DNA from 2 places in the Yoonia sp. SDW83-1 genome. Region 2 is predicted to be linked to the other one. Evidence: riboswitches for the same ligand, from Rfam matches in the RefSeq annotation. Region 2 holds a riboswitch; the other holds the start of a gene.

Region 1 (7,999 bases), on a different contig from region 2:
GGCGATGGCCTTGAGCCCCTCTGGCCCATGGAACACCGCATAGAATCCGGCCATGACGGCCAGCAGGGCCTGTGCGGTGCAGACATTCGATGTCGCCTTTTCGCGGCGGATATGCTGTTCGCGGGTCTGCAGTGATAGCCGGTAGGCGCGGTTGCCGTGGCTGTCGATGGACACGCCCACGATGCGGCCCGGCATGGAGCGGGCATAAGCCTGTTTCGTCGCCATATAGGCCGCGTGCGGGCCGCCATAGCCGACGGGTACACCGAAACGCTGGGTGGTGCCGACGGCGATATCGGCCCCCATTGCGCCGGGTTCCTTAAGCAATGTCAGTGACATCGGATCGGCGGAGATGATGCCAATCGCCTTGTTTTCATGCAGTCTGGCGATTTCATCGGTGAAGTCACGCAAATGGCCGTATGTGCCGGGGTACTGAAAGATCGCGCCGAAAACAGCGGTCGGGTCTAGATCGTCGGGGTTGCCGACGGTGATTTCGATCCCCAAAGGCGCCGCGCGGGTTTTCATCACGGCGATGTTCTGCGGGTGGCAGTTTTCGTCGATGAAGAAACCTTTGACTTTCGATTTCGATACCCGCTGCGCCATGGTCATCGCTTCGGCGCAGGCTGTCGCCTCGTCCAAGAGGGATGCGTTGGCAATCTCAAGCCCGGTCAGATCGCTGACCATGGTCTGGAAGTTCAACAGCGCCTCAAGCCGGCCTTGGGAAATTTCGGGCTGATAGGGGGTATAGGCGGTGTACCAGGCCGGGTTTTCAAGGATGTTGCGCTGGATCGCGGGGGGCGTGACCGTCCCATGATAGCCCTGACCGATGAGCGAGGTCAGGACCTTGTTCTTGGAGGCCGTGACCCGCATGTGGTGCAGCAGTTCACGTTCTGATTTGGGCTTGCCGAAATCCAGCTTTTGCTTCTGGCGGATGGCGGGCGGCAGCGTATCGTCGATCAGGGCATCAAGATCCTTGGCCCCCACGATCTGCAACATCTCGGCCATTTCGGCCGGTGACGGGCCGATATGGCGGCGGTTGGCAAAGTCGTAGGGCAGATAGTCTGTGGGGGTGAAGGTCATGATGCTGGTCCCTTAGTCGATCATCGCTTTATAGGCGGCTTCGTCCATGTATTCGTCCATCTGGGACGTGTCAGACGGTTTGATCTTGAAAAACCAGCCATCGCCGGTAGCGTCTTCGTTGGCGAGGCCCGGATTGTCGGCCAGTGCATCGTTCACTTCGACGACTTCACCGTCGATGGGGGCTAGGATGTCGGACGCGGCCTTGACGCTTTCGATGACAACGATTTCGTCGTCCTTCACGACGGTGGTCCCTACTTCTGGCAATTCGACAAAGACGATATCGCCCAGCTGGGTTGTGGCATGTTCTGTGATGCCGACGACGATCAGGTCGTCTTCGGCGCGCAGCCATTCATGCTCTGATGTATATTTCATTGGTGGTCTCCCTTGGTCTTACCGTTTGAAATTGGCTGGTGTGAACGGCATCTTCGTCACGGTCAGCGGCAGCCGTTTGCCCCGCAATTCACCGTAGACGGTCGCGCCGGGTGTGGCATTGGCGGTGGCGACATAGCCCATCGCAACGGGGCCGCCGACGGTCGGGCCGAACCCGCCAGAGGTGATCATGCCGATCTGTGCATCGCTATCGGTGTCGGCGAAAAGCGGCACGCCCTCGCGCATCGGCGCGCGTCCCTCGGGCAGCAGGCCGACCCGTTTGCGCGCGACCCCTTCGGCCAGTTCTGAAAAGATCGCGTCGGCCCCCGGAAACCCGCCGGCCCGGTCGCCACCGGCGCGGCGTACCTTCTGGATCGCCCATGTCAGAGCGGCCTGCACCGGGGTTGTGCCGGTGTCGATATCGTGCCCGTAAAGGCACAGCCCCGCCTCGAGCCGGAGCGAGTCGCGCGCACCCAGCCCGATGGGTTCAACATCCGGGTGCGCCAGCAGGGCGCGGGCCAGATCGGTGGCGTTTTCGTTCGGCACCGAAATCTCGAAGCCGTCTTCGCCGGTATAGCCCGACCGTGACACCCAGCATTCAACGCCGTTCAGCGTCAGCGTGGCCACATCCATGAACGCCATCGTGGCCGCGGCAGGGTTGAGGGAGGACAACACCGCCGCGGCCGCCGGCCCCTGCAAGGCAAGCAGGGCGCGGTCCGTGATTTTGGTCACCGTCACATCAGGTTCCAGATGCGATTTCATATGGGCAATGTCGGCGGCCTTGCACGCCGCATTAACCACGACGAAAACATGATCGCCCCGGTTTGCCAGCATCAGGTCATCCATGATCCCGCCGGTTTCATTGGTAAAGAAACCATAGCGCTGGCGGTTTTCATCAAGGCCGAGGATATCGACCGGGATCAGTCGTTCCAGCGCGCTGGCGGCTGACGCGTAATCGCTGCCCTTCACGATGACCTGACCCATATGGCTGACATCGAACAGCCCTGCGCTCGCGCGGGTGTGCAGATGTTCCTTCATCACGCCCATCGGATATTGCACGGGCATGTCATAGCCCGCAAAGGGCACCATCTTGGCACCCAGTTCCAGATGCAGGTCATGCAGCGGTGTTTTCAACAAATCCGACATCGGCGGCCTCTTTCCTTCCCGCCGATCAGATAGTCATATCTTCCGGCACCACTTTGGCGCAAAGGTGTACCCTTTACGCGTGATGCCCCCTCTGTCCATGTGCCTGAGATTGCTATCCCTTCGGCGGGCACCTCATGTTCCGTGCCACTCTCCAGAGTCTTCGTATCGGCGTCGGTCCTTGGGCCTGAGAGTTTCCGGGGCGGTTGCTCCTTCGGCACCAGATTGACTGGTTCTCCCGACGTCGATTTCGGCGCGATGCTGCCCTGTTACAGACAGGCAAGCAAGAGCTTTGTTGTGTTTTCCTTTGTCATGGTGACCGGATTTCCGCCAGTGCTGGGATCCTTGAGTGCGCCTGCGACGATGCGGTCGATATCGGGGTTGCTGACGCCGATACCGCCCAGCGTGCGCGGGATACCCAGCGATGCGTTCAGGTCATCGACATAGGCGCAGAACCCGTCGAACCCGTCTGCAATGCCCAGATAATCCGCCGCCCGCCCGATGATATCGCTGATCGCGGGTTTGTTGAATTGCAGCACGGCGGGCATGCAGACGGCGTTGGTTGTACCGTGATGGGTATGGTGGATGGCCCCGATGGGATGGGACAGGGCATGGATCGCCCCCAGCCCTTTCTGGAATGCGGTTGCCCCCATTGCAGCGGCGGACATCATATGCGCGCGCGCTTCGATATCGCTGCCGTCGGCATAGGCGCGGGGCAGATATTCCTTGACCAGCCGCATTCCTTCCAGCGCGATCCCCTGCGACATGGGGTGGTAGTGGGGTGAACAATACGCCTCAACACAATGGGCAAAGGCATCAAGGCCGGTGCCTGCGGTGATGAACCCCGGCATGCCGACGGTGAGTTCCGGGTCGCAGATCACCACGCTGGGCAGGAATTTGGGGTGGAAGATGATCTTTTTCTCTTCCGTTTCGGAATTAGTGATCACTGATGCGCGGCCCACCTCTGACCCGGTGCCGGCGGTGGTCGGTACTGCGACGATGGGCGCGATGGCGTCCGCGTCTGCACGGGTCCACCAGTCGCCGATGTCTTCAAAATCCCACAGCGGGCGGGTCTGACCGGCCAGAAACGCCACCAGCTTGCCAAGGTCGAGGCCGGAGCCACCGCCAAAGGCGACCACCCCGTCATGCCCGCCCTCCTTGAAGGCCTGCACCCCTGCTGCGGCGTTCTTTTCATTGGGGTTCGGGTCCACATCAGCAAAGATCGCGCGGCCAAGCCCCGCCGCCTCGAGCAGATCAAGCGTGCTGGTTGTGATCTCCATCCCGGCCAGTCCGCGATCGGTGACCAGCAGGGGTTTCTTGATCCCGGCGGCGGCGCAAGCGTCGGCGATTTCGGCGATGCGCCCGGCGCCGAAGCGGACAGAGGTGGGGTAGGACCAGCTAGCGGTAAGCGACATGATCTATGCCTTCTTGAGGTGGTAGGATTTCGGACGTGTCAGGTTGTGATAACCGATGATGGACAGACCGCCACCGCGCCCGGTGTCCTTGCAGCCGGTCCAGCATAGACCGGGGTCAAGATAATCGGCGCGGTTCATGAAGACGGTGCCGGTTTCGATCTGATCGCCAATCGCCTCGGCCCTTACTGGATCCTTTGTCCAGACCGATGCGGTCAGCCCATAGGGGCTGTCGTTCATCAGGCGGATCGCCTCGGCGTCGTCCTTGACCGGCATGATGCCGACCACGGGGCCGAAACTTTCTTCGCGCATAACGCGCATGTCGTGGGTCACGTTTGTCAGGATTTGCGGCATCAGGTATGCCCCGCCATCCTGCGGGAAGCGGGCGGGGTCGATATGGGCGGTGGCCCCGGCGGCGATCGCCTCTGCCGTTTGGGCGCGGACCGCGTCGGCAAAGCGGACATGCGCCATCGGTCCCAAGGTGGTTTCGGGGTCGAGCGGGTTGCCAAGAATGTAGCCATTCACGATCTCGACCGCTTTGGCCACGAAAGCATCGAAATGCTGTTCGGCCACATAAATGCGTTCGATCCCGCAGCAGCACTGGCCGGAGTTGAACATCGCCCCGTCGATCAGCGTATCGACTGCCGCATCAAGATCAGCATCATCGCAGACATAGCCGGGATCCTTGCCGCCAAGTTCCAGGCCGATCCCGGTGAAGGTTCCAGCGACGGCCTGTTCAATCGCCTGCCCGCCGCTGACGGAGCCGGTGAAGTTCACGAAGCCGAACGATTTGGCGGAGATCAGGTCGGATGTTGTCTGGTGGTCCAGAAACACGTTCTGGAATACGTCCGCTGGCACGCCCGCGTCGTGGAACGCCTGCGCCATCCGTTCACCGACTAGCGGCGTTTGCGAGGCATGTTTCAGCATGACCGTGTTGCCTGCGATCAGAGCTGGGGCGACCGTGTTGATCGCGGTCATGTAAGGGTAGTTCCACGGGGCCACGACCAGAACGACGCCGTGCGGCACCCGTTTGATAACGCGCCTGAAATGCTCGCTATCCTCGACCGTGATATCTGCCAGCGCGTCGTCCGCGATCCGTGCCATATAGGTGGCCCGTTCGTTGAACCCACCAAATTCGCCGCCATAGCGTATCGGCCGGCCCATCTGATGCGCGAGTTCGGGCACGATGTCATCGTTCATGTCACCAATGCGGGCGACACCGGCCTGCACCATTGCGACTCGTTCGGACAGAGGCCGCGCGGCCCATGCCGATTGCGCGCCTTTGGCGCGGGCGACGGCGGCTTGCGCGGCATCGGCGCTGAGCGTCGGCCGTTCCGCGTAGACCGAGCCGTCAATAGGGGAGATACAGCGTATCATGTTTGTTCCTTTGACAATGGGTGACCCAGAATGAACAGAAAGGGCCCATGAATCACGTGCAGTTCGCGCTGCCCATACGGTTGATCAAACGGCTCCCGCACCCGCCCTTTTGGCAGTGCTTTCAGAGACGCGCGTTTGGCCGCCCAAAATGCATCGACGTCGTCCACATCAAGATACAGCACCAGTTGACGCGCCTCATCCGCCATATCCGCATCGGGCGCGGCGTTGATAAAGCGGATAAACGCCGCGTCCCGATTGCACAGCACATGGCGGTCGTCTTGAGACAGGGTTTTGAACCCCAAACACGTCTCGGCAAATTCGCGAGCGGCATTGAGATCATCCACGGGCAGCGAAGGTGTTGCGCGATAGACCTTCATGCCCGCTCGAACCCCCGCGCAATTTCCCAGTCGGTGACGACGCGGTCAAATTCTTCCTGCTCCCATTCGGCGCAGCGGGTGTAATGGTCGATCACATCGTCGCCCATGGTGTCGCGCAGGAATGTCGAGTTGCGCAAAGTCTCGGTCGCGGCGCGCAAGGTCTGGGGAATATCCGCCGCCTTGGCGTCTTCGTAAACGTCGCCTTTGGTGGGCGGGGCAAGATCCATCTTGTCCTCGATCCCCTTGATCCCTGCGGCGAGCATGGCGGCCTGCGCCAGATAGGGGTTCAGGTCGGACCCGCCGATGCGGCATTCGACGCGCACGCCCTTGGTGCCATCGCCACACAGGCGAAAACCGGCGGTGCGGTTGTCGACGGACCAGACGGTTTTGGTGGGCGCAAAGGTGCCCTTGGCAAAGCGTTTGTAGCTGTTGATGTAGGGGGCCAGAAAGAAGGTGTAGTCAGGGGCATAGGCGATCAGCCCGGCCATGTAATGTTTCATCAGGTCCGACATGCCCAGATCAGCATCGGAGTCATAGAATGCCGGTTCCCCGTCCTTCCACAGCGACTGATGCACGTGGGACGAACTGCCGACCCGGTCGTGATGCCATTTCGGCAGGAATGTCGCGGCGTGACCGTGCGCCCAGGCGATTTCCTTGATCGCGTTCTTGGCGATGCTGTGATGGTCGGCACAGTCGACGGCAGGTGCGTAGCGGATGTTCAACTCTTCCTGCCCTGTCTCGGCCTCGCCCTTGGTGTTTTCAATAGGCAGACCGGCAGCGAACAGGTGATTGCGGATCGGGCGCATCACGTGTTCTTCCTTGGTGGTCTGCAGAATGTGGTAGTCTTCGTTGTAACCGCTGATCGGCATCAGATCGTGAAAGCCATCCTTGCGGATCTCGTCAAAGGATTTTTCGAACAGAAAGAACTCAAGTTCGGTCGCCATCATGGCATCAAAGCCCATGTCCTTGAGCCGTGCGACCTGCTTTTTCAGGACGGCGCGGGGATCGTGTGGCACGGGTGCGTGGGTATGGTGGTCAAGGATATCGCAGAGCACCATCGCGGTGCCCTCCAGCCACGGCGTGAGCCGCAGAGTGCTCAGGTCCGGGGCCATGATGTAATCGCCGTAGCCCTTTTGCCAGCTTGTGGCGGCATAGCCGTCAGGCGTCGCCATCTCCAGATCGGTGGCCAGCAGATAGTTGCAGCAATGGGTTTCCTTGAACGAGGTTTCGACAAAGTTGGCGGCGTGAAATCGCTTGCCCATCAAGCGCCCCTGCATATCCACAAAGCAGGTCAGAACGGTGTCGATTGACCCGTCCGCCACACGGGATTTGAGATCGTCGAAGCTGAGGGTGCCGGGCATGAAACTATCCTTTGTCGAAAAGGCGCCCCGGGCGTAACCCGGGGCCCCTGCATGGGGTCTGGTTGGGGTCCCAGGACAGGCCCGGGAAGCCGGTCAGGTGTAGCGGTAGGGCCGTCCTGCTTTCTCCATATCCGCGTTGTACTGTTTAAAGATATCGACGACTTTGCGCTTGGTTTCACTTTCGGCGGCGATTTCTTCCCAGAATTCGCGGGCGGCTGCCTCAACCGTGGCCCATTCCGCATCGGGGATCGTGGTCAGTTCCAGCTTGGTGCCGTTCACACGCAGATTGGCCTCGCCACCCCAATACCAGTGCTGGCGGTAGTAATGCGATTGTTCGCAGCAGACCTGGAACAGGGTTTGCAGGTCTTCGGGCAGTTCGTTCCAGCGGTCCATATTGGCAAAGAAATGCCCGATCCACGCGCCGGAGATGTTGTTGGTCAGGAAGTAGTTGGTCACGTCCGCCCAGCCGACGGTGTAATCCTCGGTGATGCCCGACCACGCGATGCCGTCGAGTTCGCCGGTCTGCACCGCGACCTCGATATCCTCCCACGGCAGGTTGACCGGCACGACACCGAATTGCGCCAGGAACCGGCCTGCGGTGGGGAAGGTGAAGATGCGCTTGCCTTCCAGATCGGCGAGCGACCGGATCGGGTCCTTGGTGGCGAAATGGCAAGGGTCCCAGGCACCGGCGCTGATATGTTTGACGCCGACGGCGGCGTATTCCTCGGCCCAGATTTCATTCAACCCGTACTGGTTGAACAGCACCGGCACGTCGAGCGAGTAGCGCGAGCCGAAGGGGAAGTAGCCGCCAAATACGGTGACTTCGGTAGGGGATGCCATGCTGTCATCGTCCGATTGCACGGCGTCGATGGTGCCCCGCTGC
Region 2 (7,999 bases):
ATCCAGATCGGCGCGGGCGCGATCCAGCTTTTCCTTGACCGCGCGCGTCCCTTCCAGCTTGTCGCGTTCGGCCTGCCATTTCGCGGTCATTTCCGATCCGCGATCCTGCAGGTCGGCCAGTTCCCGTTCCAGCTTTTCAAGCCGGTCAATGGAGGCCTTGTCGTCCTCTTTCTTCAGCGCCTCGGCTTCGATCTGCAATTGCAGGATCTGGCGGTCGAGCGCGTCGAGTTCCTCTGGCTTGCTGTCGACTTCCATACGCAGACGGCTGGCTGCCTCGTCCATCAGGTCGATGGCCTTGTCGGGCAGGAACCGGTCGGTGATGTAGCGGTGCGACAGAGTGGCGGCAGCGACAAGCGCGCTGTCGGAAATGCGCACACCGTGGTGCAGTTCGTACTTTTCCTTGATCCCGCGCAGGATGCTGACGGTGTCCGTGACGGTCGGTTCTTCCACCATCAGGGGCTGGAACCGGCGGGCAAGGGCCGCGTCTTTTTCCACGTATTTGCGGTATTCGTTCAGGGTGGTGGCCCCGACGCAGTGCAGCTCACCCCGCGCAAGCGCAGGTTTGATCAGGTTGGCGGCATCCATCGCGCCTTCGGACGCACCGGCACCGACAAGCGTGTGCATCTCGTCGATGAACAGGATGATTTCACCGGCGGCGGTTTCGATTTCTTTCAGGACGGCCTTCAGCCGTTCTTCGAACTCGCCCCGGTATTTGGCACCCGCGATCAGAGCACCCATGTCGAGCGCCATCAGTTTCTTGTTGCGCAGGGATTCCGGCACATCGCCGTCGATGATGCGCAGCGCGAGGCCTTCGGCAATCGCCGTTTTGCCCACACCGGGTTCACCGATCAGAACCGGGTTGTTCTTGGTCCGGCGCGACAGGACCTGCATGGCGCGACGAATTTCTTCGTCTCGGCCGATGATCGGGTCGATTTTGCCTTGCTCGGCAGCTTCGGTCAGGTCGCGGGCGTATTTTGCCAGGGCTTCGAAACTATCCTCTGCCGTCGCGCTGTCGGCGGTCCGGCCTTTGCGGATGTCGTTGATCGCGGCGTTCAGTGCCTTGGCGGTCACACCACCAGCATCCAGCGCATCCTTGGCCTTTGATTTCACAACAGCCAGCGCGGTCAGCAGCCGTTCGACAGGGACAAAGCTGTCGCCTGCCTTCTTGGCGATCTGTTCAGCCTCGTCGATGACCTTGGCTGTGGTGTTGTCCAGATAAACCTGAGCGGCGTCGCCGGTGACCTTGGGCTGTTTGGCCAATGCGGCCTCAACCGCGCCCATCACGGCAGGGGCATTGCCGCCTGCACGGGTGATCAGGTTCGATGCAAGCCCTTCTTCATCGTCCATCAAGGCTTTGAGCAGGTGTTCAGGCGCGAATCTCTGATGATTCTCACGCATTGCGATCGTCTGGGCGGCTTGTACGAATCCGCGCGACCGCTCGGTGAACTTGTCCAAGTTCATGGGTCTCTCCTTTGTTAAGCGCCCGATTTGGTAGGTGCCCGGCTAGGCGGCACACCCTATTGTTGGGCCTCAAATCCTAGATGGGGTCGGTAACGTTGCGTCGCAAGTCCAAAGGTATGGAATTCCATACGGGGGAGGTTTTCGGGCGTTTTCCCCGCGATTTCCAAAGCGCTTTGGGCCATATAACAGCCATGGAGGAAACGAAGATGACCCAGGTGATCATGACCACGGAGGGGACGACGCTGACAATGCAGCTTTTCCCGCTCAGCCCCGATGCTGTGCGCCGTTTGCGCGGCCCGGAGGTCGCCACGGACACCAGGGTAAAAGAGCCTTCGAAGAATAACTAGACCGCCACTCACCGTTGATCCTGCTTTTCATGCCCACCCCCATGCGAGCAGGATGACAAAGGCGCAGCCCGGGACGGCTGCGCCTTTTCATTTTGTAGTGCTGCTCAATCGGATCAGTTTGTAGTGAACGGGTCACCGTCACGTCCCTCGGGCCCGGACGGGGTGGGATAAAACGGCGCCGCCCCGCCATCAGGATCAGGTCCGCCCTTGGCGCCACGGTCTGGATCGACGACCAGATCGGTCTGCAACCCGCTCGACGTCTGTATATCGGCCTGGGTTTCGCCAGCTTCTGTACGACTGACCGGGGTTGTCAGCGGATCAACATCTTCGGGGCTGACAAAGCTGCCGCTTGTTTCAACGACGGGGGCTTGCAAGGTATCTGTTGACCGTTCCTCGATCGTGCTCATCTCGGTATTTTCGGGCGCGGCGGGAGCACCAACCGTCGTACCTGTTGGTTCCTGGCTTGCCCACAAAAGGGCTGCGAGAATGGCAATGGTCGCCACGCTCAGCACGCCGAAAATGAACATCGGGTGCTGGGTTGGGCCTTGATTTTCGGTCACACTGGACATGGCAATCTCCTGTATCTGAGTTCACCGAAACAACCGTTGGCATCTGCGGTGGTTCCCTAACCAAATTGCCGCACCCAGCCTTTCGCCTTAATTCATCAAGCGCCGCGCACGAGCGCGCACCGAAGCGGCCTTATCATCCGCGGCGCGTGCCAGCACCGCCCCAGCATCCGGTGCCCCCAGCCGCACATAGGCGTCCAACGCCCAGGCCCGCACCATTGGTTTGTCATGGGTCAGATAGGGCGCCACCACCTCTGGCGGCAAACCAACCGGGACATGCTGAACCGATTGCAGAAGATGCAGGGCGACTTCCCAATGCAGGTCGCGCGCCAGCAAATCGCTTGGGTGAGCGATGTCGTGACCCGCCTCATAGGCCGCTTTCAGCACCCAGGATGCAGCCCGCGCCGTTGTTTCATCAAGGTCCCGGCAGGCGGTCAGTAACGCATCATAGTCGGCAGGCGCGAGTTGATCTGCTACCGCCTTGAGCGTCGCGGTCGTCTTGCCGTCCCATGTCTGGAAAACCGTCATCATGTCCATGGCCGCAGCATAGCGCGATTGCACCTGCCCCGCCCAGCCGTTAGACCGCGCCAAACCGTTTGAAGGAGCCCCAGATGTCCGATGACCGCCTGATTGTTGCGATGGATGTTCCAAATGTGCTCGCCGGGCTCGATCTGGCCGAAGCACTGGGTGACACGGTCAGCTTTTACAAGATCGGGCTGGGAATGCTGACGGGCGGTGGCCTTGCGCTGGCCAATGAGCTGAAACAGGACCACGGCAAGCGCATATTTCTCGACATGAAATTCTTTGACATCGGCGCCACGGTTGAAGCTGCAGTGCGTGGTGTTGCCCAGTTTGATCTGGATTTCCTGACCGTTCACGGTGATCCGCATGTGGTGCGAGCGGCCCGCGAGGGCGCGGGTGGATCGGACATGAAGATCCTTGCCGTCACGATCCTGACCTCGCTTGACCGGGCCGATCTGGATGCCTCCTGCATCAAGGCCGGGAATGTGGCTGATCTGGTGCAGGAACGGGCCGGGATTGCCCTGTCCAACGGGGCGGATGGGGTCATCTGTTCGCCGCAAGAGGCTGCACTGGTCCGCGCCCTGCCCGAGGCTGACGGCAAACTGATCGTAACGCCGGGCGTGCGCCCGGCCGGAGCCGATCTGGGCGATCAGAAGCGGGTGATGACCCCGGCACAGGCAATTGCCGCCGGGGCCGATCACGTCGTGGTGGGCCGCCCGGTCTGGCAGGCAGCCGATCCACGGGCGGCGGCCAACGACATTCTGGCCGAATTGCGATCACCGCAAGCGACATTTCCTAATCATTAATCGGGAACCAATCCGGCGCTCACGCATTTAGGATGTGATACAAGCGACGGAGGGTGTCCCATGCATATTAAGAACTTGCGCTATAATGCTGCCAATGGCGTGTTCCAGGCTTCGGTCGATATTGAACGATTTGGTCGCACTTTTCGTTATCCCTGCGAGATTGCCGGACCACAGAATATGGAAAGGGCGGCCGTCATCGACAGATTGCGTCACAAAGCGCTGCAAATGTCTGACACGCCACTTTGACGAACCCAGATCAAGTCCGCAACGCGCTACCCTGTCCCGGTCGGTTGCGAAACCTGCTTGATCAAGACTGGCCCGACGCCTTGCGCGCCGGGCCTTTTTTGTCGTTAGGGACCCCACATTGGGTAAGGTAGGGTTTCACCCGCCTAATCGTTGATATCGGTGTCCCAGATCTTCACCTGGCCTTTTTCCAGCCCGAACACCTTGCGCATGACGATATAGGCGGCCAGCGAAAGGGCGGCGAAAATCACCAGCGTCAGGGCCAATCCGGAGGCTGATATGCCCAGCAGGATCAAGAGCCCCATGACCCCGGCCCCGATGGCGAAGCCCAGAAAGATATAGCCGGGGATCAGGACTTCGAGTGTTGCCAGCACCAGCGCGCCGGACATCCAGACCCACCATTCCGTCCAAAGTGGCATCAGTTCCTCCCTTTCAGCATCTTGAAGGCATCGGCAAAAGCGTCAACCGCATTGGCCGGCAACACAACCGTCTGGCTGCCATCGCTCGCGCCAAGCTTGCTGAGCGCCTCAACCTGTTTCAAAGCAACCTGATACTGGGCAGCCTCCAGACCGTTTTCCGCGATGGCCACAGCGACCACCTGCGTCGCATATGCTTCGGCATCCGCCAAAACGCGCCGCGCCTCGGCGTCCTGCTTGGCGGCATAAAGCTCCGCATCGGCCTGCAACTCGACCGCCCGCTTTTGACCTTCCGCCTCGGTCACCTGCGCACGGCGGGCCCGTTCAGCGTTCAGCTGCTGCAGCATCGCCTGACGGGTCGCCTGATCGAGGTTCACGTCAAGAATTTCGGCGCGCGTCACCTCGATCCCCCAGTCATCGACCTGCTGGGCGACCTGATCGCGCACCGCGTCAATCAGGCTGGCCCGGTTGGCCTGTACCTGGTCCAGTTCCATCCGGCCAATCTCGGACCGGACAATACCTGCGACAGTTGTCGAAATCGCGCCATCCACATCGCGGATCCGGTAAACCGTCTTTTCCGGCTCGATAATCCGGTAGAACACGCTTGTTTCCACCTGCACCAGCACGTTGTCGGACGTGATCGCATCCTGCGTCATGTTGGGCAGCTGGCGTTCCAGCACCGAAACCTTATGGCGGACACGGTCCAGAAACGGCACGATCAGGTTAATCCCTGGCCCCAACACGGCGCGCAGACGGCCAAACCGTTCGACCACGTATTTCTCGGACTGCGGCACGATCCGCACCGCAGCCATTGCGCAGATGATAAGAAACACTGCGAGTATGAGATAGAGCAGGTTTTGCCCCAGGAATTCAGCGATCAGTTCTTCAATCGGCATGTATCTGTCCCTCTATTGTTATGAAGGACAGATAGTTACGTTTCAGGCTGCTTTCAATGTATGCGAATGTATACCGTTGATTTTAAAGCGTTCTGCGACAGTTGTGCCGATTGCATCCGCCGTTGCCGGGCTGAGGGTCCAACCAAGGTGCCCATGCCCCGTATTATAGAACACACGGTCGCTTTTCCCGGGCCCCACGCGTGGCATCATATTCGGCATCATCGGGCGCAGTCCGGCCCAAGGCACGCAGTTTTCAGTGGACACATCGGGGAAATGCTCCTCGCACCATTTGACCAAAGGACGCACCCGCCGTTCTAGGATATCGCGGTTTTCGCCGTTGAATTCCGCCGTACCGGCAATCCGCAGGCGGTTCTTGCCGAGACGGGATGACACGATCTTGGCCTTGTCATCCAAAAGCGATGTAGTGGGCGCCGCCGCCTGACTGGCCGCGTCATCCAGATTGACCGTGATCGAATACCCTTTCACTGGGTAGATATTCACCCGGTCGCCCAGCATCTGGGCAAACTTGCGGCTGGCCACACCGGCCGAGACGACAATGCTGTCATACCGTTCTTCATGCCCGCATTCCACATAGACACCATCGTCACGCACATGCAGGTCGGTGACTGGCGCACCCAGTTTGAACTGCACACCCTGCTTTTTCAGCCAGTCGGCCAGACCCATGGTGAATTTGTGGATGTCGCCGGTGCTGTCGCTTTCAGTCCAGAACCCGCCGATGATATCGCCACGCAGGGTGGGTTCGCGAGCCATGACCTCATCCACGGTCAATTCGCGCCGCTCAAGCCCGCCTTGGGCGAGCAGGCCGTTGACCATGCGGGCGTGCTTGAGGTCTTTTTCCGTCTTGTAAAAATGCAGGATACCGGCCGGGCTGAAATCGAAATCAACGCCGGACTTTTCCGCCATCTCGGCCAGACCGGCACGGGCGGCGACGGCCATGGCGGCAGTTTTGGTCGTGTTGGTCTTGTAGCGGGGGATATTCGCCAGAAATTCGGTCATCCAGCTGACCTTGTGCCAGCCGGGGCGCGGGTTGACGAACAAAGGCGCATCGCCCTGCAGCATCCATTTGATGCCTTTCAGAACGGTCGACCATTGGTTCCAGACCTCGGCATTGGACGCACTGAGCTGGCCGCCATTGGCGAAACTGGTTTCCATCCCGGCGTAACGCTGACGGTCATAAACCGTCACGTCGAACCCGCGGACATGCAGTGAATAGGCTGTGGTGACGCCGGTGATTCCGGCACCCAGAACGGCGATATGAGGCATGGTCATCTCCTAACCATTCGCGCTTGCGCGCTGCCCCCACCGTGTTTGGGCCTGAGAGATTCACCACCTCGGTGGCTTGCTCCTCCGGCGGGCCTTGCAGGCCACTCTGCGGCGTGTTGCACTCCAACCGGTCCATTTGCCTGAGAGTGACCGGGGCGGTTGCTCCTTCGGCGACGGACGACCGTACTCTCCCGGTCAGCGTGTTATCTGCGCCGCCTTTAGGACAGAAAATTGAGTCTGGCAAATGAATTCTGGAGGGCGATCAAAATTCTAGAATTTTGATCTACCCTGGGGGTAATCCGCCCGTCTCTGCCACCCATTTTGCCAGCCGTCCGCCATAGGACGGCACGCGGTCTTCCAGTGTGACAAAATCCTCCATCCCATACAGCGCCCACCGCTGCCCTTCGCCGCCAAAGACGATATCATCGACCGCGCGGGCTGACATCTGTGCGACGAAAAACGCGTTCCATTTGGTGGCGTCGGTACTGGATGGAAAGGCGCTTTCCCAAAGCACTGCAGTTTGTGGCAGGATGAGCCCCAACTCCTCCTCCAATTCGCGGGCGACGGTCTGGAACGTCGTCTCATGCCCTTCGCGCCCGCCACCCGGCAGGTCCCACAGGTTCGGAAAATGAATATGCGGAAAATCATCGCGCAGGATGCTGACCAGCCGGTCACCCAGAAACAGAGCAACCTTTGATCCGTGATGCGGCCCCGTTGTTTCCACCTCGTGCCCTCCCTATCATAGGACCATGCCAGCCCTGTGCCGCGATTGCCTGACCACATTTGACAGCGAAACCCGCTGTCCGCAATGCCGCAGCCCAAGGGTCACGCGGCATCCGGAACTGTTCGATCTGTCCATCGCCCATATGGATTGCGATGCGTTTTATGCCTCGGTCGAAAAACGGGACAACCCCGAACTGGCCGACAAGCCGGTGATCATCGGTGGCGGCAAGCGTGGGGTCGTGTCGACCGCCTGCTACGTCGCGCGGATCAAAGGCGTCAAATCCGCGATGCCCATGTTCAAGGCGTTGAAGCTCTGCCCTGAGGCCGTGGTGGTCCGCCCCCGGTTCGACGCCTATGTCGAAGCATCGCGCGCGATCCGGGCGATGATGGACGAGTTGACCCCGGTGGTCGAACCGCTGTCACTCGACGAGGCGTTCATGGACCTGACCGGCACCGCTCGCCTGCATCATGCGCCGCCCGCGGTCATGCTGGCGCGGCTGGTGAAACGGATGAAGGATGAATTAGGGCTGACGGGCTCTATCGGGTTGTCGCACAACAAATTCTTGGCCAAGGTCGCGTCTGACCTCGACAAACCGCGCGGCTTTTCGATCATCGGCAAGGCAGAAACCACCGCGTTCCTGCGCCCCAAATCGGTGCGCCTGATCTGGGGCATCGGCCCGGCGGCGCAGGCCAGTCTGGAGGCTGCGGGCATCCGCACATTTGACGATCTGTTGC

The links. A riboswitch is a leader RNA that binds a small molecule or an ion and turns the genes downstream of it on or off. The one in region 2 is predicted to bind glycine.
Region 1: another riboswitch for glycine. It lies ahead of gcvT (glycine cleavage system aminomethyltransferase GcvT); the one in region 2 lies ahead of ACFWW4_RS21660 (D-amino acid dehydrogenase).

The regions. Positions count from the first base shown of each region.
Region 1 covers NZ_JBKQXO010000008.1:2,817-10,815, forward strand. Annotated here, with positions in the region: gene gcvP (aminomethyl-transferring glycine dehydrogenase) at 1-1,077, opposite strand, end outside; gene gcvH (glycine cleavage system protein GcvH) at 1,090-1,449, opposite strand; gene gcvT (glycine cleavage system aminomethyltransferase GcvT) at 1,468-2,592, opposite strand; glycine riboswitch at 2,755-2,840, opposite strand; gene ACFWW4_RS11520 (iron-containing alcohol dehydrogenase) at 2,859-4,004, opposite strand; gene ACFWW4_RS11525 (aldehyde dehydrogenase family protein) at 4,008-5,378, opposite strand; gene ACFWW4_RS11530 (hypothetical protein) at 5,375-5,755, opposite strand; gene ACFWW4_RS11535 (glutamine synthetase family protein) at 5,752-7,116, opposite strand; gene ACFWW4_RS11540 (TRAP transporter substrate-binding protein) at 7,210-7,999, opposite strand, start outside.
Region 2 covers NZ_JBKQXO010000030.1:4,598-12,596, reverse strand. Annotated here, with positions in the region: gene clpB (ATP-dependent chaperone ClpB) at 1-1,461, opposite strand, end outside; gene ACFWW4_RS21695 (hypothetical protein) at 1,668-1,808, shown strand; gene ACFWW4_RS21690 (hypothetical protein) at 1,922-2,377, opposite strand; gene ACFWW4_RS21685 (hypothetical protein) at 2,465-2,935, opposite strand; gene pyrF (orotidine-5'-phosphate decarboxylase) at 2,986-3,702, shown strand; gene ACFWW4_RS21675 (orotidine 5'-phosphate decarboxylase) at 3,763-3,948, shown strand; gene ACFWW4_RS21670 (NfeD family protein) at 4,092-4,364, opposite strand; gene ACFWW4_RS21665 (SPFH domain-containing protein) at 4,364-5,257, opposite strand; gene ACFWW4_RS21660 (D-amino acid dehydrogenase) at 5,300-6,541, opposite strand; glycine riboswitch at 6,660-6,745, opposite strand; gene ACFWW4_RS21655 (NUDIX domain-containing protein) at 6,825-7,265, opposite strand; gene ACFWW4_RS21650 (DNA polymerase IV) at 7,291-7,999, shown strand, end outside.